2 linked regions of the Gottschalkia purinilytica genome follow. The protein of the gene in region 2 interacts with the protein of the main gene of each other region in a pairwise test. Links are inferred from orthologs where the notes say so. Each region holds a gene or a part of one and is shown on either strand. Other genes may lie near its edges.

Region 1 (15,708 bases), on a different replicon or contig from region 2:
CAAATTTCTTTCCAAAATCTATGCATTTATCTTTAGTCTCTTCCTTAGGTACAAATACTTCTTTAAATCCATTCATATCTACCTTAAGTTTAAGACTTTTTAATACATTTTCAATGATGCCTACAGCTTCTCCACTCCATCCATAAGATCCAAATGCTCCTCCTGGTTTACCTCTATTTGTAACAGGATTTATAACACTAAACATTTTATATACAGGTAAGAGAGTATTTTGATTTATAGTTGTTGATCCTATTAGTATTCCCTCACTCTTTTCTACTTTTTCTTCAAGATCACTTAGGTCTATACTTTCGATATCTACAACTTCTACATCTACATCTCCTGCTTCTTTTATACCTTCTGCTATATATTTTGCTATCTTACCTGTATTTCCATAGGCAGACACGTATGCCACAAGTGCCATTGGTCTTTGTGGTTTCAGACTAATAGCTTCTTCTGCTAAAGTCTTTGATAGTTCAACATATTTTCTCCAGTTATCTCTTAATACAGGTCCATGACCAGGACATATAATGTCTATATCTAAATCTTTTATTTTATCTATAGCTTTTAACATATAGCTACTATAAGGCTTTAATATAACATTAAAGTAATATCTAAAAGCATCATCAAAATCTCCAACTAAATCATCAAATATTCTCTCGTCGCAATAATGACAACCAAATGAGTCACAAGTAAATAATATTTTATCTTCTTCTAAAAAAGTATACATACTATCAGGCCAATGTAAGAATGGAGCTGATATGAATCTTAATGTTTTATTTCCTAAATCTAACGTATCCCCATCTTTAACTACAATATGTTTAAATTCACTATTTAACATGTCTTTTAAAAACCTTATTCCTGGTACAGTTGATACTATAGTAGCATTTGGTGCTAATTCTAATAAATATTTAAGGTTGCTTGCATGATCTGGTTCTGTATGATTCAATATTATATATTCTATTTCTTCTGGATCTACTACTTTCTTTATTTTTTCTATATAATCATCTCTATAAGTTTCTTTAGCTGTTTCTATTATAGTTTTCTTATCTGCATCTATAAAGTATGAATTATAAGTTGTTCCATACTTTGTTTCCATAACTACATCAAACACAGTTAAAGTTGGATCAAGTATACCTATCCACTTAATTCCTTCTTTAACATCTAATATCTTATCATTTCTCATTTTTTGCCTCCTACTGCTTTAAAGTATTTATATGAAATAAGGACAATAGCTTACTACTCTTGTCTATATTTTTCCATATTCAAAAACTTAGTATATTGCCCCATAAATACTAACTCTACAGTTCCAATAGGCCCATTACGATGTTTTGCTATTATAACTTCTCCTATGTTCTTCTTTTCTGTATCAGGGTTATAATATTCATCCCTATAAAGAAATACTACTATATCAGCATCCTGTTCTATGGCTCCAGATTCACGTAAGTCTGATAGTATAGGTCTATGATCAGATCTTAATTCTGGAGCACGTGAAAGCTGAGATAATGCTACCACAGGGCAATCCATTTCTTTAGCAAGTCCCTTTAATCCCCTAGATATATTTGATATCTCTTGTTGTCTATTTTCTGTTCTTCCATCTCCAGACATTAGCTGTAAGTAATCTATCATAACTAAGTCTAGTCCTTTTTCTATTTTTAATTTTCTACACTTTGCTTTTAGTTCCATTAAAGTTATTCCTGGTGTATCATCTATATATATTTTAGCTTGAGCTAAAGGTCCCATTGCACTTACTAATTTAGGCCATTCATTTTCATCTAAATTTCCATTTATTATTTTCTGAAGTTCAACATGAGATTCTGCACTTAGCATACGTTGAACTAGCTGGTCTTTAGACATCTCAAGACTAAATATAGCAACTGACCCATTTCCTTTTAACGCAGCATTTAAAGCTAAATTTAAAGAAAAAGCAGTTTTACCCATAGCTGGTCTTGCTGCTACTAATATTAAATCTGACTTTTGTAATCCTGATGTTTTACCATCTAGATCCACAAATCCTGTAGTAAGTCCAGTTATTCCACCTTTATTTTGAGATAATTGCTCTATTTTAGTAAAGCTTTCTAATAACACACTTCTTATAGGCTCTAGTCCTTCTTGATTCCTTTTTTGTGTTATATCAAATATTTTCTTTTCTGCTAAATCTATTATCTGATTAATATCTTCATCTGCTTTGTAGCCCTTACTTATAATTTCATTTGAAGCTTTTATTAGTTTTCTAAGTATAGATTTTTCTTCTACTATCTCACAGTAATATTTAATATTAGCAGTAGTAGAAACACCTTCTGATAGAGTCGCTAGATATACTGTACCTCCAATTGCCTCAAGGGTATCTCTTCTCTTTAATTCTTCTGATAAAGTTATCAAATCAACTGGCTCGTCCTTTGTAAATATATCTATAATAGATTCATATATTTCTTTATGAGCTTCTTTATAGAAATCATCAGGTTTTAATATTTCTGTCCCAGTTACTATTGCTTCTCTATCTAAGATCATAGATCCTAATACTGACTGTTCAGCTTCTATACTGTGTGGAGGTATTTTACCTAAAGTTTCAATATCTGTTTCTGTTGACAATTATAGCACCTCCCAAATTTTAAAATATACCGAACATAGAAATACAAGATACTGTAGCTTAATACTATTATTATATAAAGCATAAGGTATCTTGTACACTCTTTAAAGTATATTTATATTATTTCCACATATGGTATAATTAAACTTTCCAAAAATACTCTATCTAAAACTTTAATCAATATTATTGTTCAGTAACATGAATCTTTAACTTAGCTAATACTGATGGACATACTTTTACCTCTGCAATTGTTGTACCTGCTGTTTTAATATTTCCACCTTCTATATCAATTTTCCTTTTATCTACTTTTATATTATGTTGTTTTTGTAGTTGTTCTGCAATATCTTTAGTTGTTATAGAACCAAATAACTTACCATTATCTCCAACTTTAGTTTTTATTTCTACTTTAACATTTGATATTTTCTCTGCTAGTGCTTTAGCTTCTTTTAAATCTTCTTCTTCTTTGAATTTTTGAGATTCTTTTTTATCTTTTAGTTCTTTTAAATTAGAACTAGTAGCTTCTACCGCTAAATTTCTAGGAAATAAAAAGTTTCTAGCATAACCATCTTTAGAATTCACTACATCTCCTTTTTTACCTAATCCCTTAACATCTTGTAATAAAATAACCTTCATTACTCATCACCTTCCTTAAGATATTCTATTATAGCTTCTTCTAACATGTTCTCAGCTTCATCTAGGCTAATATCTTTAAGTTGAGCTCCAGCAGAAGTCATATGACCTCCACCACCAAGCTTTTCTAATATAAGCTGTACACTTAATTCTCCTAAAGATCTTCCACTTATATGAATTTTATCATCTAAAATACATAATACAAAGGATGCTATTATTCCTTCTATATTTAATAATTCATCTGCTGATTGAGCAGCTATGAGTATTGAACTATTAGTATCTTTATCTAGCCTAGAAATAGCTATTTTATCTTTTATTATATTAGCATTTCTTATAACTTCTGCTCTTAATTTGAAGTCCTCTAGATCATCCCTAAAGAGTTGTCTGACTTCAGTTGTATCAGCTCCTGCTCTACGTAAAAATGAAGCAGCTTCAAATGTTCTTACTCCAGTCTTTAATGCAAAGTTCTTAGTATCTAAATTAATTCCTGCAAGCAATGCCTCTGCTTCAAATTTCGTTATATCAATTTTATCATTTATATAATATAATATCTCAGTAACTAATTCACATGTTGAGGAAGCATATGGCTCTAAATAGATTAATACAGGTTCTTCTATAAATTCAGCTCCTCTTCTATGATGATCTATTACTACAACTTGTTCTATTATTTCTAATAATTGAGGAGCTTCTGTATTTTGGGGTCTATGGGTATCAACCACTATACATAAAGAGTTCTCGTTTGCAAGTACTTTAGCTTGTTCTGGCATTATTATATCTTCTAAGTATTCTGGATGTTCTCTCTTAAGTTTTTCATATATTTTCTTTATAGATGTATTTACCCCACCTAGCACTATATAACATTTTTTCTTTCTAGTTTTAACCACTCTATAGATACCCATTGCAGCTCCAAAACTATCCATGTCAGGAATCTTATGACCCATTATAAACACCTTTTCAGACTGATCTATAAGCTCTCTTAAAGCATGTGCAATGACTCTAGCTTTTACTTTTGTCCTTTTTTCTACAGCTTTACTTTTTCCACCGTAAAAGCTTAATTTATCTATGTCTTTTATAACAGCCTGATCTCCACCTCTACCTAAGGCTATATCTATAGCACCTTTAGCATATTCGTAAGTTTCAGCAATAGACTTTCCGTTTACTCCTACTCCCATACTTAAAGTGACTGGTATCTTGTTCCCTAAATCTAACTCTCTGGTTTCATCTAATATATAGAACTTTCTATTTTCTAAAAAGCTTAAAAATCTATTTTCAAAAGCTATCAAGTATTTATCGTTATCTGTTTTTCTAACGAATCCATTAAGTCTTGATGCTAGTGTATTTAGCTTTTTGTCTATCTCTGCTAATATTAATGGTCTAATAGATTCATCAGTAGTCGTTATTACTTCTTCATAGTTATCAATATGAGTTAAACAAATATTAGTTTTTTCATTATTATATTTTGTTTTAATATTGTATAATTCTGTATTGTCTATCCAATAAAGCATTATCGTATATTTTCTTTTATTTTCTAAAGCATTAGAAATATCTACTATATTATATAATACATCGTAATTTTTCTCTTTAAATGTTACCTTTATAATAGAACTTTCATTTTCTATCTTTATATCATCTACATCTAAATTTGGAATTATATCACTTATATTTTTATCTAATACATCTAGAAACTCAGTCATTTCTAAAAACTTTGGATTATACCAATTTATAGTTCCATCTAGTTTTAGCATTACAAGCGGTATAGGCATATTGTTTATGGCATATTTCGTAACAGAATCTATCTCACTTGTTAATCCTTCTATATACTTTGTCCATTCTACTCTCCTTAAGTGTAAGTTTTTCCAATGATAATATATCAAGTATCCTAGTACTAAGAGTCCAAATATAGCAATTCTAGGCTCATATATAGCTATAATCCCTATGAGTATTCCTATTATCCAAAGATATACCTTTGAATCAGGAGTAAGAAATTTAAATAATTTTTTATTGGTCATAACTATCCTCCTAAGGATTTTCTTAAGCCTTCTTAAGCTTTCTAAAGTCAAAAAATACATCTAGAAGTCCAACTATAGCAACTATTATACTAGAAAATACATTTATTACTATGAGAACTAATAATATATACTTTATTACTTTACTCATATTACTTTTATTAAGTATATACGTAGTTAATGAAAGTCCTTGTACGAAAAGTCCTAAGAATATTAGTATAATAATATTCATGAATATACCTTCATAGTATAAAAACTCAAAATATATTGTAATAGAAGATAATAAAAGCAATATTATTACTCCTACAATAAAATTGTCTGGAAGCTTAAAGTACATAAATTTAGGAACATATACATCTTTTATTTGTTTTTTGTTAATTAGATGAGTAGAAATTAAGTAACTTATATAAGTAACAAATACAGAAGTTAAAATCATAAATGATGGTATAACTATAAGTATATAGCTAACCACATCCTCTAAAATCATAGAGGCCTGAGATATTTCATAATTAGATAATCCACTATTTTTAAGTGATTGAACTTGCATCGTTACACTCTCTTTTATAGCTTTACTAAATTCACCTATAATATCATAATTTATAAGCTCTTTTGATAAAATCACATAGAGAGCAATACATACTAAATATACTATACTTCCTACAGCTATAGTCTTAGTAGCTGTCTTTTCTTTACTTATCATATAGGTTAACGCTATCCCTAATAATCCATAGCAAGTAAATATATACAATCCATCTAAGTAACTCGATGAAAATCCTGCTATTATACTTGATGTAACAATTGATAATAATGTATACTTCATTCCTTGCTTTACACCAAGAACTATATGAAGCACAGGATAAAAAATTAAAATAAGTGGTGAAACATACAGTCCTAATATAGTTAGCATTGAAGTTATTATGATAGTAATTATTAACTCTATAGCAGAATTTGATTTATTTTTATCCAAACTTTTCACCTCTATCTTCTACTTTTAAAATGTTGTAATAGGTTTCCTAAATCTCCATACCATTTTTCTATATTATGTTCCTCAATCATACCAAGCTTAGCTTTGTCTTCTATTTTAGCATCTATACTTTCAAAAGAAAGTCCCAATCTTTTACCTAACAAATATGTAACTAATATTATATTTGATATTATATCTAATACTACCTCTTGGCTATTCTGAACTCCTTTTACAAATATTTCATAAAGTGAGGCAATAGCAGTTAAAAGCTCACTTTTTAGCCACTCAATTATTTTTACATTTCTTGTTATATCTATACTCTTTTTATTTGTTGACATTAGTAATCCCCCTTTTTTTAACCCTATATATCATTATAACAAATTATATATTTTATCTTAATTATTTTATTCATTTGTATATTTTAAAAACTCACTAGTGTTGAAATAATGTTGTCTTACTTCATACAAAGTAGAATTATACAAGTTTTTAGATAACCAACATAATTCATTTATTAAATTCATTTTGGTTCAATCTAAGTCTATTAACAGTTGTTAGATACATTATTTCATCATCCTTAAGAATATTTATTATATATACAATAATGTCATATACTAAGGTGTTTTTCAATACTTGCCTATCGCCAAATGTCAATTCATCCCCCATCTAAAGAGGTGGGAGTATTCTTGACATAAAAATGATAAGAGATAAATTAAAAAATAGGAAGAGTATCTTACATAGTATACTCTTCCTATTTTTCAATTTATATTCAAGATATATTCGTTCTACTAGTCTGCTGTATATGGTAAGATTGCAATTTGTCTTGCTCTCTTGATAGCTGTAGTTAATTGACGTTGATGTATTGCACAGTTACCTGAAATTCTTCTTGGAAGAATCTTTCCTCTTTCAGTTACATACTTCTTAAGCTTATTTACATCTTTGTAGCTAATTTCTTGTCCTTTATCAGCACAAAAGCTACAAACTCTTTTTCTAGTTCTGAATTTTCTTCCTCCAGCCATTCCTAACCCTCCTTCTAGAATGGAATATCATCGTCATCTACTGGATGAAAACCATCTGTAGTTATAAAATCATTCGATTGTGTAGATCTATCTGTATTTCCTGATTTATTGTCTCCCCAATCAAGAAATTGTACTCTATCTGCAACAACTTCAGTTATATATCTTTTAGATCCGTCAGCCGCATCATAACTTCTTGACTGTATTCTTCCTTGAATAGCAACTAACCTTCCCTTACCTAAGTAATTAGCACAGTTCTCTCCTTGTTTCCCCCATACTACTATGTTTATAAAATCAGCAGTAGGTTGACCTTTACTTTCCATTTCTTGCTTTTTCTCTCTAGACAATTCTTTGTCAATTGCTATAGAAAAAGTTGATACTGCTGTACCTCCATTAGGCAAATATCTAAGTTCTGGGTCTCTTGTTAATCTTCCAATTAAAACTACACTATTCAAAAAAAACACCCCCGTAACGGCCGATATTATTTTTCTTCTTCTCTAACGATCATGTGTCTTATAACACCATCAGTTATCTTACAGATTCTGTCAAGTTCCTTAACAATCTCTCCGTTTGATTCAAATTTTAATAATGTATAGTATCCTTCTTTATAATCATCGATTTCATAAGCAAGCTTTCTGCTTCCCCAGTCATCTATGTTTGAAAGAGATCCTTCTCCTTCTATGATACTTTTTAATCTGTCGATTACATTATTTCTTGTTTCTTCTGCCATATCTGGCGCAAAAATAAATACTCCTTCGTATTTTTTCATATCGTTCACCTCCTTTTGGACTTAACGGCTCTATTTATATATAGAGCAAGGAATACATTACATCATAGTATTATATCATTTAATTTTTATTTTGGCAATCATAGTATTGACATTTTCCAAAATTTTAATATATTTTTACAACATTTCTTTTATAGCCTTAGCTAATCTCTTAATTCCTTCTACTATCCTATCTTCATTCATATTTGAATAGTTAAGTCTGAAATTATTAAACTTACCTCCATTTGGATAGAATGGATCACCAGGAACAAATGCTACATTATTATCTATAGCTTTTATCGCTAAATCTCTGCTGTTTATATGTTCAGGTAGTTCTACCCAAGTAAATAGACCACCTTCTGGATAAGTAAACTTAACTTCATCTGGAAATTCTTCTTTCATGGTCTTCATCATTATATCTCTTCTTCTTCTATACACACTTTTTATTTTTTCTACATGCTTATCTAAATCATACTTATTTATAAACTTAGAAAGTTCCATTTGAGAGATGGTACTTGCCTGTAAATCTGAACTCTGTTTTACCAAAATAAATTTTGATAAAATTTCTTCACTAGCACACGTCCACGCTAATCTAAATCCAGGACAAAATGTTTTTGAAAATGTTCCTAAAAAAACAACTCTACCCTCTACATCGAAAGATTTAACAGAAGGTGGTATTTCACCTTCGAATCTCAACTCTCCATAAGGATTATCTTCTATTATTATAAGATCATATTTATTAGCAATTTCGATTAGACCTTTCCTTCTTTCTATCGACCATGTTCTTCCTGTTGGATTTTGAAAATCAGGTACTACATATATAAGTTTTATCTTATCTGTGGTTTTTACTATTTCTTCAAGTTCTGATATTATCATACCTTCATCATCTGTAGGAACCTCTATAAATTTAGCTTCATAAGCTTTGAATGCATTTATTGCTCCTAAATAACTAGGATTCTCACATAAAACTACATCATCAGGATCTAGAAAAATCTTACCTGCAAAGTCAAGACCTTGTTGTGATCCATTAGTGATAAGAATATTATCTGCATTAGTATTTATTCCAAACTTAGTCATTCTCTCAGTTATTTGTTTTCTAAGAGGTAAATATCCTTCAGTTGTAGCATATTGCAACGCCTTCTCCCCATGTTCTTCCAACACTTCTCTACTTATTTCTTTTATAGCGTCTATTGGAAATAATTCTGGAGCTGGAAGTCCTCCTGCAAATGAAATAACCTCAGCTTTTTGTGTAAGCTTTAATATCTCACGAATTTCTGAAGCTCTTATCCCTTTCATACGATTTGCATATTTTAGTGTCACTTAGACACGCCCCCTTCAGTCTTTAAAAAATATTGTAAGAATAGTCTGTAATTTTACTTTAAAAATTTTTTATTTTTTTATACTATCATCACTAGACGTACTAATGACCTTTTTTACCCTTCTTATAAACTCTCTTCTTGCTAACCATACCTGTCTTTCACAACCAAGACATTTTATTCTAAAGTCTACACCTGTTCTCATAACTTCCCACTTGTTTTCCCCACATGGGTGAACTTTCTTTAATTGTACTACATCTCCAATATTAAACTTATCAATCACAACAATCATACCTCCGTTTCAGCTATAAATAAAAGCTACTTCTATCCCGACTCATTAAAGATAGATGAAGTAGCTTTTACTTTACTCATAATAATATTTTATATTTTTCAACTTTATTTATCAAGTAATTTTATTACTCATTGTGGGCTTCACTAGATTCTACAACAAATCTCTTAACATTATTTATTGATATTCCTTCTTTTTCAAAAGCCTCTTTAACGTTCTTTTTAAGGCTTCTTTCTATTTCCCACTGATCCATAGGTTTAGTCATTGCATATAAAGAAAGTACAACGTCTTCAGGACCTAAATTTGTAACTCCTAAAACAGTAGGCCCATGAGTTATATTCTTATGTTTTTTAGCCATTAATTTTGAGACTTCTTCAAGTACCCCTATAGCTTTGTCTATACTTTCACTATAAGGAATTCTTACATCAACCCAAGCTCGCATATTGCCTCTACTTCTATTAGTTACTGTCTGTATGTTACCATTAGGTATTATATGAAGATCTCCTGAAAAAGCTCTTAGCTTAGTAACTCTTAATCCTAATTCTTCTACCACACCATCAAAACTTCCTGTTTGTATATAGTCTCCTACTGCGTATTGATCTTCAAAAAGTATAAAAAATCCTGATATAATATCTTCCACTAAGCTCTTAGCTCCAAAACCTATTGCAAGACCCCCAACTCCAGCTGTAGCAAGTATAGACTTAGTCTGTATTCCAAACTGCTCTAATATAGGTAATATACCAATAAAATATATAATATACTTGATTAAACTTTTCAATATGATTGATAGTGTATCTGCTTTTCTATCAGCCATTCCAAACTTCAGTTTCTTTTGTCCATTAAAAAAGTTGTCTATAAACTTGTAACAAATTTTTATTGAAATATTAACTAATATTAGTATTATAATAGATTTAGCTACCTTTTCTATAAGAGTTAATTGCGGCCCTCCTTCTGAGAACCATCCTGCCACTTGATTAAATACTGTTTCCAAGTCTATCACCACCAACTAGTCGATTTTATTAGCGAGTCTACCTTTTTCATATTTACCTATTTCAAATATACCTTTTATAGATAGTTCATTTTTGCCTATAATCGTTTGTACTTTTTCTAAATCTTTTTTGTCAAATTTTATTGAAAGTCCACAACTAGCTGTTACTTCTCTTGGAGTTGGTATAACTCTGATATTGTATCCTGAATCTTTTAATATCTTTTCTCCTTTTATTGCATGATGTGTAGAATCAAATGATATTACATAGAATTTTTCTTCTCTCACTACAATCCTTCTTTCTCTATAGTGTTATTGTGTTTGATGATTCTTTCATCTTTTCAACTATAGTATACATATTTGTTACTCCACCTACTAATAGTTGTTCTTTTAAACTATAATAGTCTAAGCAAGTTCCACAAGAAAGTATTTCTACTCCCTTTTCCTCTAGTTTTTTAAGGTCTTCTATAACTTCTGATCCTTCGGTTGTTAATTTAACTCCTGCATTTAGAAATAATAAAGTTGATGGAAGTTCATCTACTTCTGTAAGTGTATATATAAATCCTTTTATTAGCACTTTTCCTAGCTCATCATTTCCATGTCCAATTTTATCTTTTCCAAATAATATTACTGTATTCTTATTGCCTATTTCAATATTAGGTATTTCATTTTCACTTTTTATACTTATGTCATTACTGCCTTTTTTAATATGAATATGGAAATCATTATCCTTTTCTTCAACTTCATAGTTAAGACCTAAACTTTGAGCTAACTTTGAAACATTTTCTTTTGCTATTTCATTATCAACTATAGTAGTTACTAATCCTTCTGATAACTCATCCAAAACCTTTTTAGTCATTATAACTGGTCTTGGACAGTCTTGTTTTCTAGCATCTATCTCTTTTCTCATAGTAAAAATCCTCCTCTATATATAAATATACAAAAAATCATATATAACTATTATAAATATAGTATACTAGTTTAATCTTAACAGTTGGAAAATATATATATAGAAGTTATCTATATTATATTATAGTAAATAAATATTTTCTATATTAATATCTTAATATAGTATGTAATATAACTAATTATTTCATGCTAACTCTGAACATTTATGGCAATTGAACTTTATCTGTACATCTTAATTATATAGTTTATACTTTTATAGTTATTATATATCGCAAATAACAATGTATAAATGCTATAACTAGTATAAATATATATGTTTTTAATTATTTTTACGAGTAAATTAGTATAAGTATAACGCTAAGGTACAAAACGTAATATTAATAAATTAAATATAAATCTCATAATAACGAATATTTAATTTAAAAATATTGATAATATAATATAAGTATTATTTTGGAATATATAGAGAAGGTGATATATTGGAGAAAGAAACTATAGGAAAGTGCCCCATATGTAGTAATAAAATAACTATTACTAAACTTCATTGTGAGTATTGTGATACTACTATTGAAGGTAGTTTTTACTTATGTAAGTTTTGCCAGTTAAATAGTGAAGAAAAAAATTTTTTAGAAATTTTTATTAAAAACAAGGGTAATCTAAAAGAAATAGAAAAAGAAATGGGATTATCTTATCCTACTATCAGAAATAAATTAGAAAATATTATAGAATCGTTAGGCTATAAAGATGAGTCAAAATCTAACAAAAAAGATATTGCTTCTAAATTAAGTTCTGGAGAAATAACTACTATGGAGGCTATAGATCTTTTAAAGAAAGATAAATAATAGAAATAAAATAAACTGGCTAAAAAGCCAGTTTATTTTATATTACAGTTCCTTTTAAGTAATCTAATAGTATATTATGTTCATAGAAAAAATATCCTATTTTAGAATTAAATATACTTTGAGATATTGCACTATTTGTGAAAATAACTACTAATGGTGTAACAATAGCGAATAGTAGATATAATATTAGTAATCCTTTTACTGTTCCAAAAGCAAGTCCTAATACTCCATTTGCTTGCTTTAGAATTGGGAACTGGACACCTCTGTTTATCACTCTTATAGCAAATGAAAACAATCCTTTTGCTAAAGCATATATAATAATAAAGCTTACAGCCCCAACTATTACACTAGTTAATATTTGAGCTAGTGTATTTCCACCTGAATTTGAAACTGTCTCAGTTACTTTGTATCCATCCAAAAGAGAATTTACATTTGCGTTCTGTACACCATTTACACTCTTTGCTACAACTTCGCTAAGTTTTGAAAATAAGTTAGTATTATCTTGCAATAATTGAGTTAATGCAGGCGCATAGGATTTAGCTACAATATAAGATACAAAGAAGCTTAATAAACTTAAAACTGAAACTACAAAACCTCTACTTAATCCCATCAGCACGTTATAAGCTAGTATAGCTATTACTACAGCATCTATCCAGTTCACTTTATCACACTCCTTATCATTTGTTATCTATTCACTATATCCATGATTTTAACTTTTTGTTCATCAAATATAAATACCTTTTCATCAATTTTATCTACTTTTTTTATTTTTTCCCTAGATCTATATTCTAAAAATATGTTATTCTTATTAATTCCTGTTATATTTTTTTCTCCTACCAAAAAGATTTTATTTTCATCTGTAATAATATCTTTATACTGTGATTTAAAAGATTTTTTATATTCAGTGTCACCTTCAGCATGTAATATCTCTAGCTTTGAAGTATCTTCATCATATAAAATAGCTATATTATTATTTTTTAAAACTGCTAAATCTCTTATAGAATTTGATAAGTTCTTTTTCCAAATGATATTTCCTTCATCATCTATGCAAACTAATCTCTTTTCCATTATTAATAATATTTTATTATTATTAATAAATAATATATCATATACAGTTTCTCTTTCAAATTCCTTTTCTAATGAATTAGAATTGTCTTCTCTAAAATAAGTTACTACTCCTTTAAGCACTACTTTGTCTAAGTCTATTGAAGATACCGCAAATCCTTTTCCATTAGGAGAAACATTTGCAGCTAAAAATTCTTTTTTGCTTTCTTGTCTTGAAAATATTTCTTTTCCATCTTGATTAATTATATGCACTTTTCTTATATCTCTATTAATCTTAGAAAATATAATTAAATAATCTTTTCTATTGGTTATCATATGTATGGGATTATGAGTTTCATATGTCCATATCTTTTCACCTTTATTATTTATAGCTACAATTTTTCCACTTTCCAAGTCCCCTAAGTATGTATTGTTTTTACCTAATAAAGCTAGTCCATTTTTATATGATATAGCTTCTGACCAAGTTTTTTCACCATCTAAGTTATAGTTAGTTATATATTTGTCATTACTAATTGTAAATCCTTCATCGTATAACTTAACCTGTGATTTATCTTCTAATATAATATTGAGCTCTTTTGATAGCTTTAACTTTTTATTTCCTTCATTAAATATATGTAATCCTTTCTCTTTTATAATTAGACTAGTCAACATAACAACTATGAATAAAATTATAAATCCGGTTTGCTTCTTTTTTATATTTCCTTCTGTTTTTTCATTAGACTCCAAATATAATCCCTCCTTAAACTTTCTATAATTCTCCTATATAATCAAATTTCCTTCTTTCATTTATATTATATTTTAATTTAAAGCATGTACTTATTTTAAGTTTCATTATGAAACATATATTAACTTAATTATATATTATAATAGAAATCACTACTAATACATAGCTTATAGTAGTGATTTCTAATTTTATTATGAAGTAATTAATCATGTATATCTATAATATACTTAAATGATTTTTTCAGCTTTTTAAATATTGAGATTAAAATAAACAAAGCTAATATTACTGTAGCTATGTATCCAAACAACGGATAAAAAGTAGATACTAGATTTGAAAAACCCGCTTTAGCTAAAGGAATAGTCACTATACAAAATACTATAGATGTAATTTTCTCATTCAATCTAAATAAGTCACAAATCCTACTTATACATCCAAATCCATTAGCTATTGCTGTTGTGAACATAGCACACCAAAGTATAATGCTATAGATTGCAACTCCTTTTGATCCTAAGTATTGAGATATTCTAAGCATAGGTACTTCTAATCTATATATGTCTTTATAAAGTATCAAGATTGGCAGTAATATAAATGTAGCCATTACACCTAATCCTATTCCTCCAAATATACCACCTTTTATAGCAGACTTTTTAGTTTTTATTATAGATAACATCGATCCTAGTACTACTATTGAAGATATAGTGTTATAGCTTACATATAATATTGATGACTTAAGCCAATTTTCTTTAATAGGAGGATTCATAAAATTATTCAAATTTAATCCTTCTTTTAGTACTACAGACCCCCCTACTATAAATATTCCTAATAATAATATCGGCACAAGTATGGTGTTAACAATAGATATACCTTTTACACTAAACAAGATAGTAACTAATGTACATACTGCCATTATATATATTCCTACATCAATTGATACGCCTAACTGCTCTTTAACTATTACTCCACTTCCAGCTAACATTATACAAAATCCTATAAACAAATATGAACACATAATAAGTTCAACAAACAATCCTATCCTATTCCCAAATACAGGTCTTATAATTTCCTGATAGCTTAAATGTTTATCTTTAAAAACTTTCAGTAGAATTAAAGCACCTAATATGGAAAATAAAATAGTAGATATTATTACACCCATTATGCCTTTATATCCATGTACTCCAAAAAATTGAAGAACTTCTTGCCCTGTGGCAAATCCTGCTCCTATTACCGTCCCTATATATACACTAGCTAGTTCTATCCAACTTAAATCTCTTTTCATATATCTCCTCCCTCCCTTATTAACTAATCTATGACGTATACTTTGTCTTTTATTAATAACAAATATTATATTTTTACTATTCATATACTTAAGCAAATATAATATACCTATAATAGTTAGATATTTTCAAATCACTACTTTAATAATTGCGATTTTTCAAAGCATTTTTAAAAATATATTATATAAATAGCTATAGTATTATTTTAAAACTTCATTATAAATGTCTGTTCTATAGCAAAATTTTAACTTTATCATATAATATTAAAGTATTATTTTAGTTATAATAAAAAACTCTTCTTATTTCATATCTTATTTTAATTGTATAAGGAGGATATT
Region 2 (17,374 bases):
TCTTTCATAACTAATTCTGCAAATCCAAATAGTTGATTATTTTCCTCTGCAACATAGATAAAAGTATCTTTATTATCAAGCACTTGTATGTAATTATCCTCTATATCATCTAAATTTGGATTTTGTTCGCAATACATCTCTTTTTGAAAATGGTCTTTTGAAAGCAACTTCCACAGCTTTGTCAGCTCACGTGAATCTTCTTTTTTAGCTTCACGAACTCTCATAACCTCACCTCATTATCCCAGTAGTCAAATAATATTTTAAAGTCTCCTGATCTTATGTACTCAATAACATTCTTTATTCCAATTTTTTTAACTAACTTTTGAAACAAATAGCCACTTACATCGTAAAAATTAGGACTACTATAATCCATTAACTGAACTTTAGTTGATGATAGTCCATCTATATCTTCATCACAAAGCTCTATGGAGTCGAGTTGATCAGCAAAGTAGACTGCCATACCCTCAAACAAAATAAGAGGTAATTTTATCTCAAGCTTGTTTGTTATAGCATGAACTATTTCATGAATTACAATCATGTCTATCCTATAACGTTTTATCCATTCATATGGATTTAAAAGAAATACTGTCTGTTCATGGGTAAAGGCAACTGCCCATTTAGGTATCTGTTCATAGTCCTCACGACTTATTCTATCAGTAATAATAATTTTTTCAGACACATTAAAATAATATTGTAATTGACCAATTTTATTTTTAAACCAACTTGTCCAAATCTCCTTAACTAGCAGATCATTTTGCATCTCAAATTTAATATTCATTAGCTCCTCCTAATTTAAGAGGATTTACAAAATGTAAATCCTCTTTATATATTTACCTGCTATTTCGTCCAATACATTGAGAGCCACATTTATCACAGACGCCTATACAAATACAGAATCCTTGATTACATAAGTAAGTTGGTTTAATAATTATTCTCATTTCTACTCCTTATTAAAACATTGATTTTTGCAGTAGTTAATACCTTGAAGTTCACAATTACAACAGTAAGTCCCCTTATGACTTTCTAGGGATTCTTCAATAAAGTTCATAATTGCTCCTTCTTCTAGTTCTTAGTACGATCTTTGAAACATTGAGTTCCACAGACATTCTGGCATTGACCACCACAAATATAACAATAACTTTCTTTATATGTGCTTTCAGCATTTACAATATATTTCATTTTTATTCATCTCCTTTGGTATCTGAATTCTTTTCTAAGCAAACTTGTAAACAGTGGAAACCACATACTACTCCACAATCTTTCCAACAACCATAACAATATGAACCTATATTGATTTTTTTTGCTCTTACTAAGAATTTCACCTTCATCTCTCCTTTAATAATTACTAACCTTTATCAAAACACTGCTTAGTACATTTGTTTTGATCTTGTTTAAAACATCCATAACAGTATCCATTTGTCGTATAATCTAATGCTTTAATAATATATTTCATAGATTCTCACCTCCTTTAATAATTATTAACCTTTATCAAAACATTGTTTAGTACATTTGTTTTGATCTTGTTTAAAACATCCATAACAATATCCATTTGTCGTATAATCTAATGCTTTAATAATATATTCCATATATTCTTACCTCCTTAATATATTAATCTTTCGTACGATCTTTAAAACACTGAGTTCCACAATTATTTCCAATACAATAGCCAAATACCCTCTTCAACTGTATTTTTTTTATAAAGCGCATACACATCCTCCTTTGTCTATACTATACAAGAATGTCACAAGTACATTGAAACATTCCTTCACATTTGAAGCCACATTTTGTACATGTATAGCATAAGCCCTTTACATATACTAGCTTTGGTTGAATTATGTAATTCATAAAAACCTCCTTTATAAATTTTAAGTTTTGCTAAGTTCTATAAATACTCCTTTTTCTAAATTCTCGGTATTATAATCATTTCATAATAAAGTAAAACTCAAGAGATAGAAAAATAAGGAGCAGAACTGTCAATACCAGTTTAAATTTATAAACAAAAATCATTGAATTGAAAAGTTTAATAGCTATTTATTTTTTACATATTTGGTAATTATTTACTTAAATAGTATCATATGTCCAATTAATTTTCAATATTATTTACAGATACTTTACTATATAAAATCCTTTCTTTTATTAGTTAATTTTACATTTTATCTTATAAGTTATGTAATAAACTAGACGTAAAAGTAAACTTGATCTCTATACAGACATATGAATAAAAGAATATTATAAATAAAGTAGAAAATGAATTTCTAAAAAATCACTAGACCTTCTTGAATAGAAGAATGAGCTTACTCCAGTTTTAGACTAACTTTAGAATGGATTACAAATCGAGGTAGATTATATTTATCTGAAATAAAAGACTTATATGATACTTTTGTTACTACATATGAAGTAAGCAATGAATAAATCATTAATCTTGTTATGGAAATAATTAAGCTGGAAAGAAATCACTAATAAGCCTGGCACTCTAGTTTTCAATAAACATTTGAACTGTATTTCAACCTAAGTAAAGCATATGATACATCAATGTAGAAATCAGGTAATCTACTTAATAATGTTTGTATAGAAAAATTTTTAGTATTTTAAAACTTGGCTGATATCTTATAAAAAACGATGTTAGCTTGTATAAACTTACAAAATTCTATGACAAATAATTATTTTCTGTGTCTAATAAATAGAGTTTATCTCACTAGCAAGTGGTTTTCTTTATGCAAAAACAAAAAAGATTAGATAATTATTATTATCTAATCTTTTCCCATTTCAAATTACTCTTGCAAGTTTAACATGTTATATACTACTATAATTCCTTGCTCTCTTGTAAGATTATCTGTTGGATTAAAGTTTCCGTTATTTCCACTTATTATCCCTAAACCTTGTGCTATAGCTACATATCCTCTTAATTCCGGCGATATTTTATCTGCATCTTTAAAATCTAGCTTATATATATCTTTTAAATCTGCTCCTTTATCATATCTTAAAGCTCTAACTATGAATTTAGTAGCCTCTTGCCTAGTTACTTTATCCTCCGGTTTTTTTCGTTTTTCTTTATTATTCTTTCATTTATTAAATGTTGATATAATTCATCTGTGTTTTCATAGTCTATATAGCTATATCCTTTAGACTTAGCTAATAGATATAAAAAATCTTTTTGAGTTACTTCTTCATTACCCTTAAACTCTTCTCCTGGAAGATATACACCGTATTTAGCTAACTTTTCTATTATTTCTTTAAACTTGCTATTATTAATATCTTTATATGTTTTTGTTTCTTTTTTATCTTTATAAGGTTTACCTTCAAAATCTATCAATGCTCCTGTAGTTGCATCTACATCTATAAATTTATTAGGTTCTAACCCGTATACTAATTTAGCCACCTTTTCTTTATCTATATCATCTTTTATATCTGTAACATATTGTAGCTCTAGTTTTATTTCACTTAAAATATTATCCAAAGCTTTCTCTTTAGAAGTAACATTATCTGAAGATGGTAATTTTTCTTCATACCAGTTATACCCATATGACTCCACATCTCCTGTTACTCCACTTATAGCTATTGTAAATCCATTATTAGACACCTTGATTCCATTATATTTTCTTGCAAATGTAAAATAGTAATTTTTATCTTCTCCTGATTGGATTGTCAAAATAGGGTCTTCCGAATCTATGAGCTCTGTTTGTTTAAATTTCTCTGAGCTTACTGAACTTATAAAGTCTTTTGCTTTTTTAAGTGCTTTTTCTTTACTATAAGCTACATCTTTTTTATTATCTACAAATGAGTACTTTGATAGTCTTTTTAATTCTTTAGTCTTTGCATCTATAGCTACGCTTATAAAATCATCATTTTGATTTTTGCCATAAAATTCTAACATCCAATTATAGTTATCTTTAGCTTCATTTGAACTTAATCTAGAAGATTTTAGTTCATACTTATTAGAAATATTGCATAATTTTCTAGCTACATTTTCAGCTTCCTTATCACTTATTATATTCTTCAACTCATCTATATTTTTTTGTTCTTCAGGACTTAAATATAGAACTTCTGAATCTAGTCCATAAAGTATTCCAGAAGAATCAAATCCTCCACTCTTACTGTATGACCCTTGTCCGCCTATTACGTCATTTAACGGTTTTCCTGTTTCTGCATCTATTAATTTGCTGTCACTAATACTATATATTAATCGTGGACTTAATTTTCCCTTATTTCGATAAAAATTATATAATAATTCTATATTTTCATTCTCTTTGAATGCTTTCTCAGCTTCTGCACTCGATATTATTTTATTTGGACTAGAAAATTTAATTTTTTCATCCCAGTATTGAATATAACTTCTAACTTCTCCAGTATTAGTATCAACTGATACTGTAACTTGATTTCCGTAGTAAGGAATATTGTTTTCAGTTCTCGCATATGTAAAGTAATAGTTTGTTGACCCATCATATGAGTCAGAGATACTTCCCTTATACTCCACCTTTCCTTCTATTTTAGGATTTATCTTTTTTATAAAATCTTTAGATATTTTTAATCCTTTGTCTTCGCTAACTAACGGTAACTTACCAACTCTGTCTTCATGATATTCATGTTTACCATAATGGTCAATCGTTCCATTAGAATCAATACTAACACTTACATATCCTAATTCTTGGTCACTCCAGTTTAAGTTATAATATACTTTGTCCCCTACTTTTTCTATAGCATATTCAAAGTTTTCATACTCATTGCTAATATTAAGTAACGACTTTGCTTTTTTAATAGCATTTTGTAGATTTTGATCCATTTGTGCAAAAGTACCTATAGGTAATAAGATAGTTAACAGCATTGCCATAGAAATGATTATTGATATTCTTTTTTTCATAAAAATCCCCCTTTATGTTTATATTGGTTTTAATTACATTTATTGTATAATCTTTTTTTATTTAAGTAAACGTTATTTTAGTTACAAATTAAATATATGTCCAAGCTCCTATTTATATTTCATATTAAAAAATAGCTTAATAAACAACTTATTTTTCTAATCTAATATAAGTCGTTCACTAAGCTATTTAATATATTCTGTATTACTTTGTTATACTTCATAATCATTATCTAAAGTTAAATCTATATTTTTACCTTTTTCTTTAAACTTGCTAATAATGTCCTCTTTTTTCTTTTTCATATCAGTTGTGTTTATAGTAGCTATTACCCCTTCAACTGTACTTAAAAATTTCTCGTATGGTATACCTGCAGCCATTTCCTCATCTTTCCATTTTGCTAACATTCTTGTACTTGGACATAAAGTTGAAATATTCATACTTCCAGTTAAATAAGGTACTACTGTACTTTCTGAACATATAGCTTGCATAGCTCCATAGTCTAACTCTGGTTTTATACCTAAATGATATACATATCCTTGAGTTAGTCTCATTACTTGATAAGGATTAGCTATAATTATAACTACATCTGGTACTATATCAAATTTATCTAGAGGTTTTGTAAGTAATCCATAAGTTGAAAATTCACAACGATGAAGACTTTTTATTGATTTTCTCATTCTATGAGCTGTTGCATTTGTTGAATATAGATTGTATGAAAAGTATTCTTCCCCAGATTCTATTCTTTCCGTACTAGGCTCCAAAGCCAATGCCGTAGTTCCTCCATCACAGTTATGATTTTCATATCTTGACTTAAATGAAAATTCTCTAGTAGCTTTTTCAATCATAACACAATAAGAAGTCTTACCTTTTATTTCTTCTTCTTTTAATTTATCATACTCTTCTTTAGAAAATATTAACTTTACTCCAACCGGTTTACGATTAAGTCCTAATATTATTTCTAAATTTTCTACGGCTTCTTTTACATCTTCTATTGGAAATGTTTTATTAGGACTTCCATATAAAATTTTATCACTTTTATAAGGTGACATAGTATCCCTCCTAACAAGTATTTTAATTGACTCCTAAACTCATCTTAAGAACTCTAGGACATCTAAAGTATAACAACTATAGATAACAAAATACTATAAATTTTGTCTCAAATATAAGCAATACAAATATATATTTACAAATCTTTACTCTTCATTTTTTTTAACTCAGCTTCCTGTTCTTTTTTATACTTTCTTCGTCCTTCTACCCATGTACTTAATTGTAGTGTTACAAATATAAAAAATGGAAAAATATTTTTTGAACTAGGTGTTAACTTTAGGAAATAAAATACCCCAACTGAAAATATTATAGATAATAATGGTATAATACCCCCTAAAAGCCAATTTTTATGTTTACTTAATGAATTGTGTACGATCAGAACAACAGCGGCAATTACAAATGCAATAATAATAGTAGCTAAGTTTGTCATAATTATTCTCCTTTCAATCTTTCTTGATATTTGTGGATGATTATTTTGGCAGCTTCAATATCAATCTTTGAATCAACCGCCAAGCCTTTAATAAATGTTTCGAATGGTTCGTCCTCTTGCTTATCATTTAGTTCAATTTTTTGAATAAGCTTATCCAATCTCAAGCGCACAGTTGGATAAGATACATCATATAGTTTTGCAATTTCTTTTAATGAACCAGATTTTAATATAAAGTTTTTTAGAAATCCTATATCTTCCTGTTCTAAACCAAGTATCCATTGTGGTATTTTATCAATTTCCATTTGAACCCTCTTTTCATATTATCTTTAATAATATTAAGTATACATTAAATATTATTAAAGTCAATAATAAAACTAAAATTAATTTAATTTACACATAGAGGAACACCCTCTACTGTTACAACAAGTATTGTATTATTTAATAGACCAAGATCATGCTCTGTATTGCTGCATACACCTAAGCCTTTGGTTGCAGGATGATTTTTATAATCTAAAGTAGTAGTGTCTTGTATTGCTAAGACAGTTTCGTGTTTCTTCATATGTTCAATCGCTTGCTCTTTATGACCCATAATTATTGCCCCCGCTTTAATATTTTCATTACTAAAGAATATGTATGTTGTTTGCGTTTCAGCATAGGTTTTACATGCCTAAGGTATTGAAGTTTGAGGACTTTCATAGAAAGAATTTGCAATTTTAATTAACCTCTTATTAAGTCTATCATCTGCAAATGGTGCATCATTAAATTCTCTTAGTATCCAATTATTAGTATTCATATGATACCTCATAAATATTTATTTAGTATTGTTATCATATGCATATTATTATATTTAGTTATCAATGTACAAAAGAAGGTTTTACCTTATCTTTAATTACCAAAATATTTCTAAAGATGTGTATAATGTATGGCTTCTATAAGTGGAAGTAGTTCACTTAAACATAAAATAAGATATCATTTAAGAAAATAGTACCTTCTATTTTCTTAAATGATATCTTATAAATTTCACATTTTTATCTAACTTAATCTAAATGTATTTAACTATAGACACCTTATTGTTGTTTATAGAAAGCTTATCGGTAAGTCCATCAACTAATACTAATCCTCTACCGCTACATTTCAAGTCCATAGGATCATATTGTTCTTTGTCATAGCTAAATCCTGTACCTTCATCAAGTACCTCTATCTTTATGCAGTCATTACTTACTTTTAATTTTAAATTAACTTTTTTATCAGCATCTAGTTTATTACCATGGACTACACTATTTATAACTAGTTCATTTAATATAAGTTTTATATCAAATATTAAAAGTTCATCATTTAAGATATTGCTAATTTGATCAATTATATCGTTTAAAGTTTTTCTTACCTCCATTAAGTCACTTTTAATTTCTACATTCGTTTCAAATATCAATTCAATCCCTTCCTATCTCGCTAATTTTTTTATTATATTTTATTCTACCCATTAGTATTATTACTAATCTTAACATTTTTATTATATTTTAAATATTTGATATTTTACATTTAAATGATTAATTTATCAATTTATGGATATGATTAATATATAATATAATAAAAAAGTAAGTATGATAGGAGTTGATTTTATGCAAAAATATGTTTGCGAACCTTGTGGATACGTATATGACCCAGCAGAAGGAGATCCAGATAACGGAGTAGAACCAGGAACTGCTTTCGAAGATATACCAGAAGATTGGGTATGTCCTGTGTGTGGATTAGATAAAAGCGTATTTGTGCCTGAAGAATAATAAATATAGCTTATAATGCATAAAGGAGACTGTATAATTTATACAGTCTCCTTATCTATTCTATTTTCTATTTCATTTTTTAATTACATATACATATTTATTTCTCTGTATCTTCTTGCATTTCATCTATATATTGACTATTTATTTCTAGAAGCTGTTCTATAGTATCCCATACTTCATCTACGTTAAATTTTTTAGATGCTGAAAATGGTATTATAAAGTCTTTATCTTCTACACCTAGCTTTTTTTGAATAACTGATATATGCTTTGCCCAGTTTCCTCTAGATATTTTATCTGCTTTTGTTGCTATAACTATTCCATTAAATCCACAAGACTTTATCCATTCATACATCATTTTATCATGTTCACCAGGCTCATGGCGTATGTCTACAAGAAGTATAACTTCTATAAGACTTTTTCTATTCTTAAGATAAACTTCTATCATCTTTGCCCATTTTTCTCTTTCTTTCATTGACACTTTAGCATAACCATATCCTGGTAAATCAACTAATCTAAAATCGTCATTTATATTATAGAAGTTTAAGGTTTGTGTTTTTCCAGGCTGACCACTTGTTCTAGCTAATCCATTTCTGTTCACAAGCCTGTTTATAAGTGATGATTTTCCGACATTAGATCTTCCAGCAAATGCAATCTCAAGTTTTCCCTCAGGTGGATACTGAGATTGAAATGCCGCTGTTATTATAAGCTCTGCCTTCTTAATTTTCATTAGTTACTACCATCCTCTTTTACTAATGCATGATCTAGTACCTCATCCATAGTCTTTACAAATACAAATTCAATTTTTCTTCTAACTTTATCTGGAATTTCTTCAATATCTTTTTTATTATCCCAAGGTAATAATACTTTTGTTATTCCTGCTCTATGAGCTGCCAATACTTTTTCCTTTATTCCTCCTACAGGAAGAACTCTACCTCTTAATGTTATTTCTCCTGTCATTGCAACATTTCTACTTACAGGTATATTACTAAGAGCCGATATAACAGCTGTAGCCATAGTTATACCTGCTGACGGTCCATCTTTAGGAATAGCACCTTCTGGGACATGTATGTGTATATCTTTATCCTTGTAGAAATTATCCTCTATCTTAAACTCTTCTACACGTGATCTTATGAAACTTATACCTGCCATTGCTGATTCTTTCATAACATCTCCAAGTTTTCCTGTAAGCTGAAGCTTTCCTGTTCCTTTCATAGGAGTGACTTCTATTGATAATGTATCTCCTCCAACAGTAGTCCAAGCAAGTCCTCTAGCTATACCCACTTGATGTTCTTCATTTATAACATCATAACTGAACCTAGGTATTCCTAAGTATTTCTGTAAATTAGTGCTATTTATTCTAACTGAAGAAACTTTTTCTTCTACTATTTTCTTAGCCGTTTTTCTGCATACGTTTGCTATTTCTCTTTCAAGATTTCTTACTCCAGCTTCTCTTGTATACTTAGTTATAATTTCTCTAATAGTATTATTAGATAGCTGAAGATTCTTTTCTTTTAATCCATGATCTTTCATCTGCTTTGGAAGTAAGTATCTACTTGCTATTTCTAGCTTTTCTTCTTCCGTATATCCTGATATTCTTATAACTTCCATTCTATCTAGTAATGGCCCTGGTATTGTACTTGTTGAATTAGCAGTAGTTATAAACATAACTTTTGATAGATCAAAAGGTACTTCTAAAAAGTGATCTGTAAATGTAGAGTTTTGTTCAGGGTCAAGTACTTCAAGTAAAGCAGATGCAGGATCTCCTCTAAAGTCACCACTTAGCTTATCTATTTCATCAAATAAGAAAACAGGATTCTTCGAACCCACTTTCTTTATAGAAGATATTATTCTTCCTGGTATAGCTCCTACATAAGTTCTTCTATGTCCTCTAATTTCGGCTTCATCTCTAACTCCACCAAGTGACATCCTCACAAATTTTCTATTTAAAGCAGTTCCTATAGATCTCGCTATAGAAGTTTTTCCTACTCCTGGTGGCCCTACTAAACATAATATAGGTCCTTTTAAGCTTCCTGCTAGCTCTCTTATAGCCAAAAATTCTAGTATTCTTTCTTTAACATCTGTAAGTCCATAGTGGTCTTCGTCTAAAACCTTCCTAGAATTTTTAATATCTACAGTATCTTCTGTTTCATTATCCCATGGAAGCTCTATAATCCAATCTAAGTAACTTCTTATAACTCCAGCTTCCGCAGATGATGCTGACACTTTCATTAATCTGTCCGCTTCTTTTAATGCCTTTTCTTTAACTTCTTCTGGCATATCGATTTCATTTATTTTATCTTTGTATTTCTCTACCTCATCTAATATATCTTCATCTTCTCCCAGCTCGTGTTGTATAGCTTTAAGTTGTTCTTTCAAATAGTATTCTCTTTGTACCTTATTTATTTGCTTCTTTACTCTCTGGGATATTTTTTCTTCTAGTTTTAGTATATCTATCTCTTGTCTTAGTATTACTTCTAGAATTTCTAACCTTTCGTAAGGGTGGAGTGCTTCAAGTATTTTCTGCTTATTTTCTGGACTTAAATATACATATGAAGCTATAACATCTGCTAATCTTCCAGGTTCTTTTATTTCCGTAACTGATAAAAGAACATCTGTAGATATTTTGTTTCCAACACCCGCATACTCTTCAAATGATTCTAAGATCATTCTCATAAGAGCTTCTGTTTTTTGATCTTTCTTAATTTCTTCTTCAAATACTATTTCTTCTATTTCAACCTCAAAATATGGCTCTTCTTGGATGATATCTTTTATCTTTCCTCTATTTATCCCTTCAACTAAAACTCTTATAGTATCCCCTGGTAACTTTAGCATTTGTTTTATTTTGCATATAGTTCCTATGTGGTAAAAATCATTCGGTCCAGGTATATCTACACTTGCTTCTTTCTGAGAGCTTAAGAATACAAGTGAGTCATTAACCATTGCTTCTTCTAATGCATTTATAGACTTGTCTCTTCCTACATCAAAGTGAAGTACCATATAAGGAAATATTGATAGTCCTCTAAGTGGTATAAGTGGAATCGTTCTAGTTTCACTTTTGTAGCCTTTATTATCCATAAGTATCAACTCCTTTGAAGGTATCTTATAGGAATTAAAGAGTTTTAGTTTAAAGTATCATTCAATTATGTACAATCTGTATTTATTTTAAAATAATACAGTTAATAATATTTTGAGATTATACCAATTTATATATAGATATTACTTTAAATAATAATATATAGTCAATAAATTGTCTAATACTTGAAAATATTTGGTCATATATATATTGTACATTTTAAATCAATATAATCAACTAAAATAAATAATGTTTGAAAAAATTTATAAAATAAATTTACTATTTTATCTTCATTTTTATAACTTCCTTTTTAGTCTTACCAATTACAAGTAAATTATGATGATCATGTGCATATGTCGTTACAATAGCTCCTTTATCTATTATATCTTCAGTTATCAATCCATATCTTATATTACCAGTATTTTTATATCTTTCAAATAATGTTATTAAGAAATACAGAGAATTTCTCCAGCCAAATAATTCATTTTTTACAAAATTAAATTCTTTATTATGGATGAATTTTAAACTTTTCAATATAACTATAAATAACACCTAATGTAACACTAGGTGTTATTTATAGTTATATTTTTAATCTGATATCTCTTTATTCCATCTTTCAATCCATCTTTTTAAAGAACTATTTACATATGTCCAATCCACAGATTTTAACTTCTCTATAGTTTCTTCACCATAAATAAGCTCTTCTGCCTCTTTATCAGTTAATTTTACATTCTTATTTGTAGGAGAATCTACTTTATCAAGAGCCTGAACTTTTTGTACTTCCTCACTAATTATCCAATTAATAAATTGTTCAGCTAATTTTTTGTTCTTTGTCCCTTTTACTATATTTATTGTATTAACTATTGCGTATGAGCCTTCTTTTGGATCTACCCACTTTGCTGTTGGGACAGTTTCTTTGACACTTTCAAACTCAAAGCTATGTCCTCCCATAACTTTAACTTTTCCCTGGCTCATTGCATTTATGGCTTCTGAAGATTTATCATCAAACCTTAAAACATTTTCACTTAGCTCTTTCATTTTTTCAAAAGCTTTATCTTCATCCTTTTTAATATCTACTCCTGCTTGTTCAGCTGCTATTAATAACATCATAGGACCTGATGTAGTTGTTATATTTGATAGAGACATTTTCCCTTTTAGATCTGGTCTCCACAAATCTCCCCATGATTCTATTGGTTCCTTTATATCTTCCGAATCATAAATTATACCAAAACTCCCTATAGTATATGCAGGTCCATAATCTTTTCCCAATGGTGTCTTAGCTACATCATAAAGATTATTTATATTTGGAATCTTTTCATGATCTATTCTTTCAAATAGCCCTTCTTCTATAGCTTGCATTGCATAATAATCTGTAAAAGCTGCTACATCAACTTTACTATTTCTCATTTTTAGTTTATTAAGTCTATCTACATTATTCCCTAATTCAAGAACAATTTTTACGTTATGCTTTTTTTCAAATGGCTCCATAACATTTCTTCTATATAAATCCTCATTAAATCCAAATATCGAAACAACAAGTGTTTCTTTATTACTATCACTACTAGTCTTACTACTTTTAATCTTACATCCTGATAATACCATTGTTAAAACTAGAAAACTTAGAAAAAGTAAACTTGTTTTTTTCCCTATTTTCTTCATTTTATCCTCCTTTCAATTTGTATATTTATGTAATTTTTATAATTATTTTATTACTTATCGTAACATATTTGGTTTATTATGTAAATAATTTAAGGTTAGTTTTCATTTTACTTATTTCAATATCTAAAAAACTCTTTTTTGTATATTTATATTTTTTTAAAATAAATAAGAGACTATTTTGTTAAATAGTCTCTTATTCAGTAATATATAATTCTTTATTTATTATTTTTTAGTACCTATTTCTTTATCCCATTTCTTTATCCATCTATCTAAAGATTTATTTACATACTTCCAATCTAATGTATTTAGACTTTCTATGGCCTCCTTACCATAAATAACCCCTTCTGCTTCTTCAGGTGTTAGTTTAACTTTCTTATTTGTGGGAGAGTCTAATTTATTAATAGCTTGATTCTTTTGTACCTCTTCACTTAATATCCAGTCTATAAGCTTCTCCGCTAACTCTTTGTTTTTGGTTCCTTTAACTATATTAACTGTATCAATTATTGCATATGAACCTTCTTTTGGATCTACCCATTTTGTTGCTGAAACATTTTCTGTTATAGTCTCTCTTTCAAAACTATATCCTCCCAAAATATCAACTTCCCCCATGGCAAACATATTTATAGTTTCAGTAGCATCTTTATCAAATTTAATAACATTCTCACTTAATTCTTTCATTTTTTCAAAAGCTTTGTCTTCATCTTTCTTAATATCTACTCCCGCTTGATCTGCCGCTATAAATAGCATTATTGGTCCTGCTGAAGTCGTTATATGAGGCATTGTTACTCTATTTTTGAATTCTGGCTTCCATAAGTCTCCCCATGATACAATTGGTTCTTTAATTTTATCTCCATTATATATCATTCCGAAACTAGATACAGCATAAGCTGGTCCATAATCTTTACCTAGCGGTGTTTTAGCCATACTATATAGATTATTTATATTTGGTATATTTTTACGATTTATTTTTTCAAATAATCCTTCTTCTACCCCTTGCATAGCATAGTAATCTGTAAAAAGTGCTACATCCACTCTGCTATCTTTCATTTTTAATTTATTAAGTCTCTCAAAATTATTTCCAAACTCACATATAATCTTTACATTGTATTTTTTTTCAAATGATTTAAAAATATTTTCTCTATATATATCCTCTCTAAATACTGATACTATTAATACGTTTTTTTCTTTATTCTCTTTGATCTTATTGCTACATCCTAAAGTAAATATTATGAGAAACAAAATAATCAAACCCATCTTTTTTATCAGCTTTTTCATTTTATCACCTTTATAATTTATGTAATTCTTATATTTAAAATACATTATTTCATTAGTGTATCTCTACTAATCAAAATTTTAAAATCATCTTAATTAAAAACTATTGTCTAGTTTTATTTATCATAATATAAAAATTACTATATAATTATTTTATTTACTATTTCGTATTACCTATTTCTTTATTCCATCTCTCTATCCATCTTTCCATAGACTTATTTACATACTTCCAATCCAATGTATTTAGGCTTTCTATAGCCTTTTTACTATAAATAAGCCCTTCTGCTTCTTCATTAGTTAATTTTACTTTTTTATTTGTTGGTGAATCTATCTTATCTAGAGCTTGAGCTTTTTGTACCTCTTCACTTAATATCCAATTCACAAACTTTTCTGCTAGATCTTTATTTTTGGTCTCTTTAACTATATTAATTGTATCGATTACTGCGTATGAACCTTCCTCTGGATCTACCCATTTTTCGTCGGAACATTATCTTTCATAGTTTCTTTTATGAAGCTATATGTTCCTAAAATATCAACCTCTCCCGAGGCATACATATTTATAGTTTCAGCAGGCTCTTTATCAAATTTTATAACATTGTTACTTAGTTCTTTCAACTTTTCAAAAGCTTTATCTTCATCATAAATTAACCCAAAACTAGATACGGCATATGCCGGTCCATATTCTTTACCCAGTGGTGCTTTAGACATACTATACAAATTATTTATATTTGGTATATTTTTACGATTTATTTTTTCAAATAGATTTTCCTCTATACCTTCATAGCATAATAATCTGTAAAGAGTGCCACGTCTGCTTTGCTATCACCATTTCTTAATTTATTAAGTCTCTCAAAGTTCTTTTCAAGTTCAAGTACAACTTTCACATTATATTTCTTTTCAAATGGTTCGAAAACATTCTTTCTATGTAAATCTTCTTCAAATGTTGATACTGTTAATGTTTTTAGTTCTTTCTTTTTATTATCTTTATCACTTTTAGCATGTCCTCCTGATACTCCCAATGTTAACACTAAAGAAGCTAAAATAATTGAACTTACTCTTTTACTCATTTTTTCACTTTATCACTCCTAACTTTATATTTCTATATAGATTTAATACCATTTTATTACTTATTATAACATTTTTGTTATATAATCTTAATAAAGTTCATCAAATTTTGTTTTCCTAATTTTAATATCTAGAAAATTCTTTTTTATATTTATATTCTTTCTAAAATAAATAAGAGACTATTTTGTTAAATAGTCTCTTATTAAGTAATATACAATTCTTTATTTACTATTTTGTAGTACCTATTTCTTTATTCCATCTCTCTATCCATCTTTCTAAAGATTTATTCACATACTTCCAATCTAGTGTATTTAGGCTTTCTATAGCTTTTTTACCGTAAATAAGTCCTTCTGCTTCTTCAGGTGTTAGCTTAACTTTCTTATTGGTAGGAGAGTCTAATTTATTAAGAGCTTGATTCTTTTGTACCTCTTCACTCAATATCCAGTCTATGAATTTTTCTGCTAGTTCTTTGTTTTTTGTTCCTTTAACTATATTAACTGTATCAATTATTGCATACGAGCCTTCTTTTGGATCTACCCATTTCGTTGCTGGAACATTTTCTGTTATAGTTTCTCTTTCAAAACTATATCCTCCCAAGATATCGACTTCCCCCATGGTAAACATATTTATAGTTTCAGTGGCATCTTTATCAAATTTAATAACATTTTCACTTAGTTCTTTCATTTTTTCAAAAACTTTGTCTTCGTTCTTCTTAATATCCACATTCGCCTGTTCTGCTGCTATAAATAGCATTATTGGTCCTGCCGAAGTCGTTATATGAGGCATTGTTACTCTATTTTTGAATTCTGGCTTCCATAAGTCTCCCCATGATACAATTGGTTCTTTAATTTTATCTCCATTATATATCATTCCAAAACTAGATACAGCATATGCTGGTCCATAATCTTTCCCTAATGGCGTTTTAGCCATACTATATAGATTGTTTATATTTGGTATATTTTTACGATTTACTTTTTCAAATAATCCTTCTTCTACCCCTTGCATAGCATAGTAATCTGTAAAAAGTGCTACATCTGATTTACTATCTCCACTTTTTAACTTGTTAAGTCTCTCAAAATTATTTCCAAACTCACATACAATCTTTACATTGTATTTCTTTTCAAATGGCTTAAATATATCCTTTCTATATAATTCTTCGTCAAATGTTGATACAGTTAGTGTTTTCTGTTCTTTCTTTTTATCATCTTTATCACTTTTAGCATGCCCTCCTGATACTCCCAATGTTAATACTAAAGAAGCTAAAATAATTGAACTTACTCTTTTACTCATTTTTTTCATTTTATCACCCCTGATTTTATGTTTTTATGTAAACTTAATACCAGTTTATTACCTATTATAACATTTTTGTTATATTATACAAATTAAGTTTCATTAAATTTCTTTTTGCTTATTTCGATATCTAAAAATCTCTTATTTTATCTAGTCTAGTAATTTCTACTAAAAAATAAGAGATTTTTTTATAAAACAATCTCTTATCCGTTAATTTAATATGTATTCTTATTTATTGCATATCAGTGCTTATTTCTTTGTTCCATCTTTCAATCCATTTTTCCAAAGATTTATTTATATATTTCCAATCTACCATTTTTAAATTTTTTATAGTTTCTTCTCCATAGACAAGTCCTTCTGCTTCTTCAGGGGTTAACTTTACTTTCTTGTTAGCAGGAGAATCTATTTTATCAAGAGCTTGAGCTTTTTGTACCTCCTCACTTAAAAACCAATTTACAAACTCTTCTGCTAATTTTTTCTTCTTTGTTCCCTTGACTATATTTATAGTATTGACTATTGCATATGAACCTTCTTTTGGATCTACCCATTTTACTGTTGGAATAACTTCTTTAATGCTTTCAAACTCAAAGCTATGTCCTCCCATAACTTTAACTTTTCCCTGATTCATTGCATTTATAATTTCTGAAGATTTATCATCAAACCTTGAATCATTTTCACTTAGCTCTTTCATTTTTTCGAAAGCTTTATCTTCATCCTCTTTAATATCTGCCCCTGCTTGTTCAGCCGCCATTAATAACACCATAGGACCTGATGTAGTTGTTATGTTGGGTAATGACATTTTCCCTTTTAGATCTGGTCTCCATAAATCTCCCCATGATTCTATTGGATCCTTTATATCTTCTGAGTCATAAATTATACCAAAACTTCCTATAGTATATGC

Evidence for each region.
Region 1: the proteins of lon (region 2) and rplI interact in binary tests that used the Escherichia coli proteins (3 or more experiments, as listed by UniProt). The link is inferred for Gottschalkia purinilytica from one-to-one orthologs.

The regions. Positions count from the first base shown.
Region 1 is NZ_LGSS01000023.1:1,938-17,645, reverse strand. Bases 1,496-4,495 are described here. They hold rplI (50S ribosomal protein L9), read right to left. Parts: upstream 3,221-4,495; coding sequence 2,771-3,220; downstream 1,496-2,770. Other genes in these bases: CLPU_RS15220 (DHH family phosphoesterase), read right to left, coding at 3,220-4,495; dnaB (replicative DNA helicase), read right to left, coding at 1,496-2,589. In the rest of the region: CLPU_RS15235 (FprA family A-type flavoprotein), read right to left, coding at 1-1,183; more of dnaB, read right to left, coding at 1,237-1,495; more of CLPU_RS15220, read right to left, coding at 4,496-5,226; CLPU_RS15215 (DUF2232 domain-containing protein), read right to left, coding at 5,249-6,190; CLPU_RS15210 (MazG-like family protein), read right to left, coding at 6,202-6,525; CLPU_RS17355 (hypothetical protein), read right to left, coding at 6,692-6,838; rpsR (30S ribosomal protein S18), read right to left, coding at 6,973-7,203; CLPU_RS15200 (single-stranded DNA-binding protein), read right to left, coding at 7,218-7,655; rpsF (30S ribosomal protein S6), read right to left, coding at 7,682-7,969; CLPU_RS15190 (aminotransferase-like domain-containing protein), read right to left, coding at 8,105-9,286; CLPU_RS15185 (DUF951 domain-containing protein), read right to left, coding at 9,356-9,574; CLPU_RS15180 (mechanosensitive ion channel family protein), read right to left, coding at 9,699-10,562; CLPU_RS15175 (putative Se/S carrier protein), read right to left, coding at 10,578-10,844; sulfurtransferase-like selenium metabolism protein YedF, read right to left, coding at 10,861-11,466; CLPU_RS15165 (DUF2089 domain-containing protein), read left to right, coding at 11,945-12,307; CLPU_RS15160 (CvpA family protein), read right to left, coding at 12,345-12,968; and 2 more genes.
Region 2 is NZ_LGSS01000011.1:42,019-59,392, reverse strand. What follows is about bases 8,516-11,518. They hold lon (endopeptidase La), read right to left. Parts: upstream 11,190-11,518; coding sequence 8,841-11,189; downstream 8,516-8,840. Other genes in these bases: CLPU_RS11390 (adenine deaminase C-terminal domain-containing protein), read right to left, coding at 11,467-11,518; yihA (ribosome biogenesis GTP-binding protein YihA/YsxC), read right to left, coding at 8,516-8,841. Also shown: CLPU_RS11445 (GNAT family N-acetyltransferase), read right to left, coding at 1-224; CLPU_RS11440 (hypothetical protein), read right to left, coding at 221-778; CLPU_RS18275 (Clo7bot family Cys-rich peptide), read right to left, coding at 1,063-1,179; CLPU_RS17295 (hypothetical protein), read right to left, coding at 1,182-1,322; CLPU_RS18270 (S-layer homology domain-containing protein), read right to left, coding at 2,772-2,951; CLPU_RS11435 (YcdB/YcdC domain-containing protein), read right to left, coding at 3,020-4,858; CLPU_RS11430 (DUF169 domain-containing protein), read right to left, coding at 5,069-5,905; CLPU_RS11425 (hypothetical protein), read right to left, coding at 6,040-6,333; CLPU_RS11420 (DUF2089 family protein), read right to left, coding at 6,336-6,635; CLPU_RS17290 (hypothetical protein), read right to left, coding at 6,719-6,922; CLPU_RS16735 (IS4/Tn5 family transposase DNA-binding protein), read right to left, coding at 7,001-7,126; CLPU_RS11410 (ATP-binding protein), read right to left, coding at 7,376-7,762; rd (rubredoxin), read left to right, coding at 7,953-8,114; more of yihA, read right to left, coding at 8,212-8,515; more of CLPU_RS11390, read right to left, coding at 11,519-11,721; CLPU_RS11385 (ABC transporter substrate-binding protein), read right to left, coding at 11,776-12,846; and 5 more genes.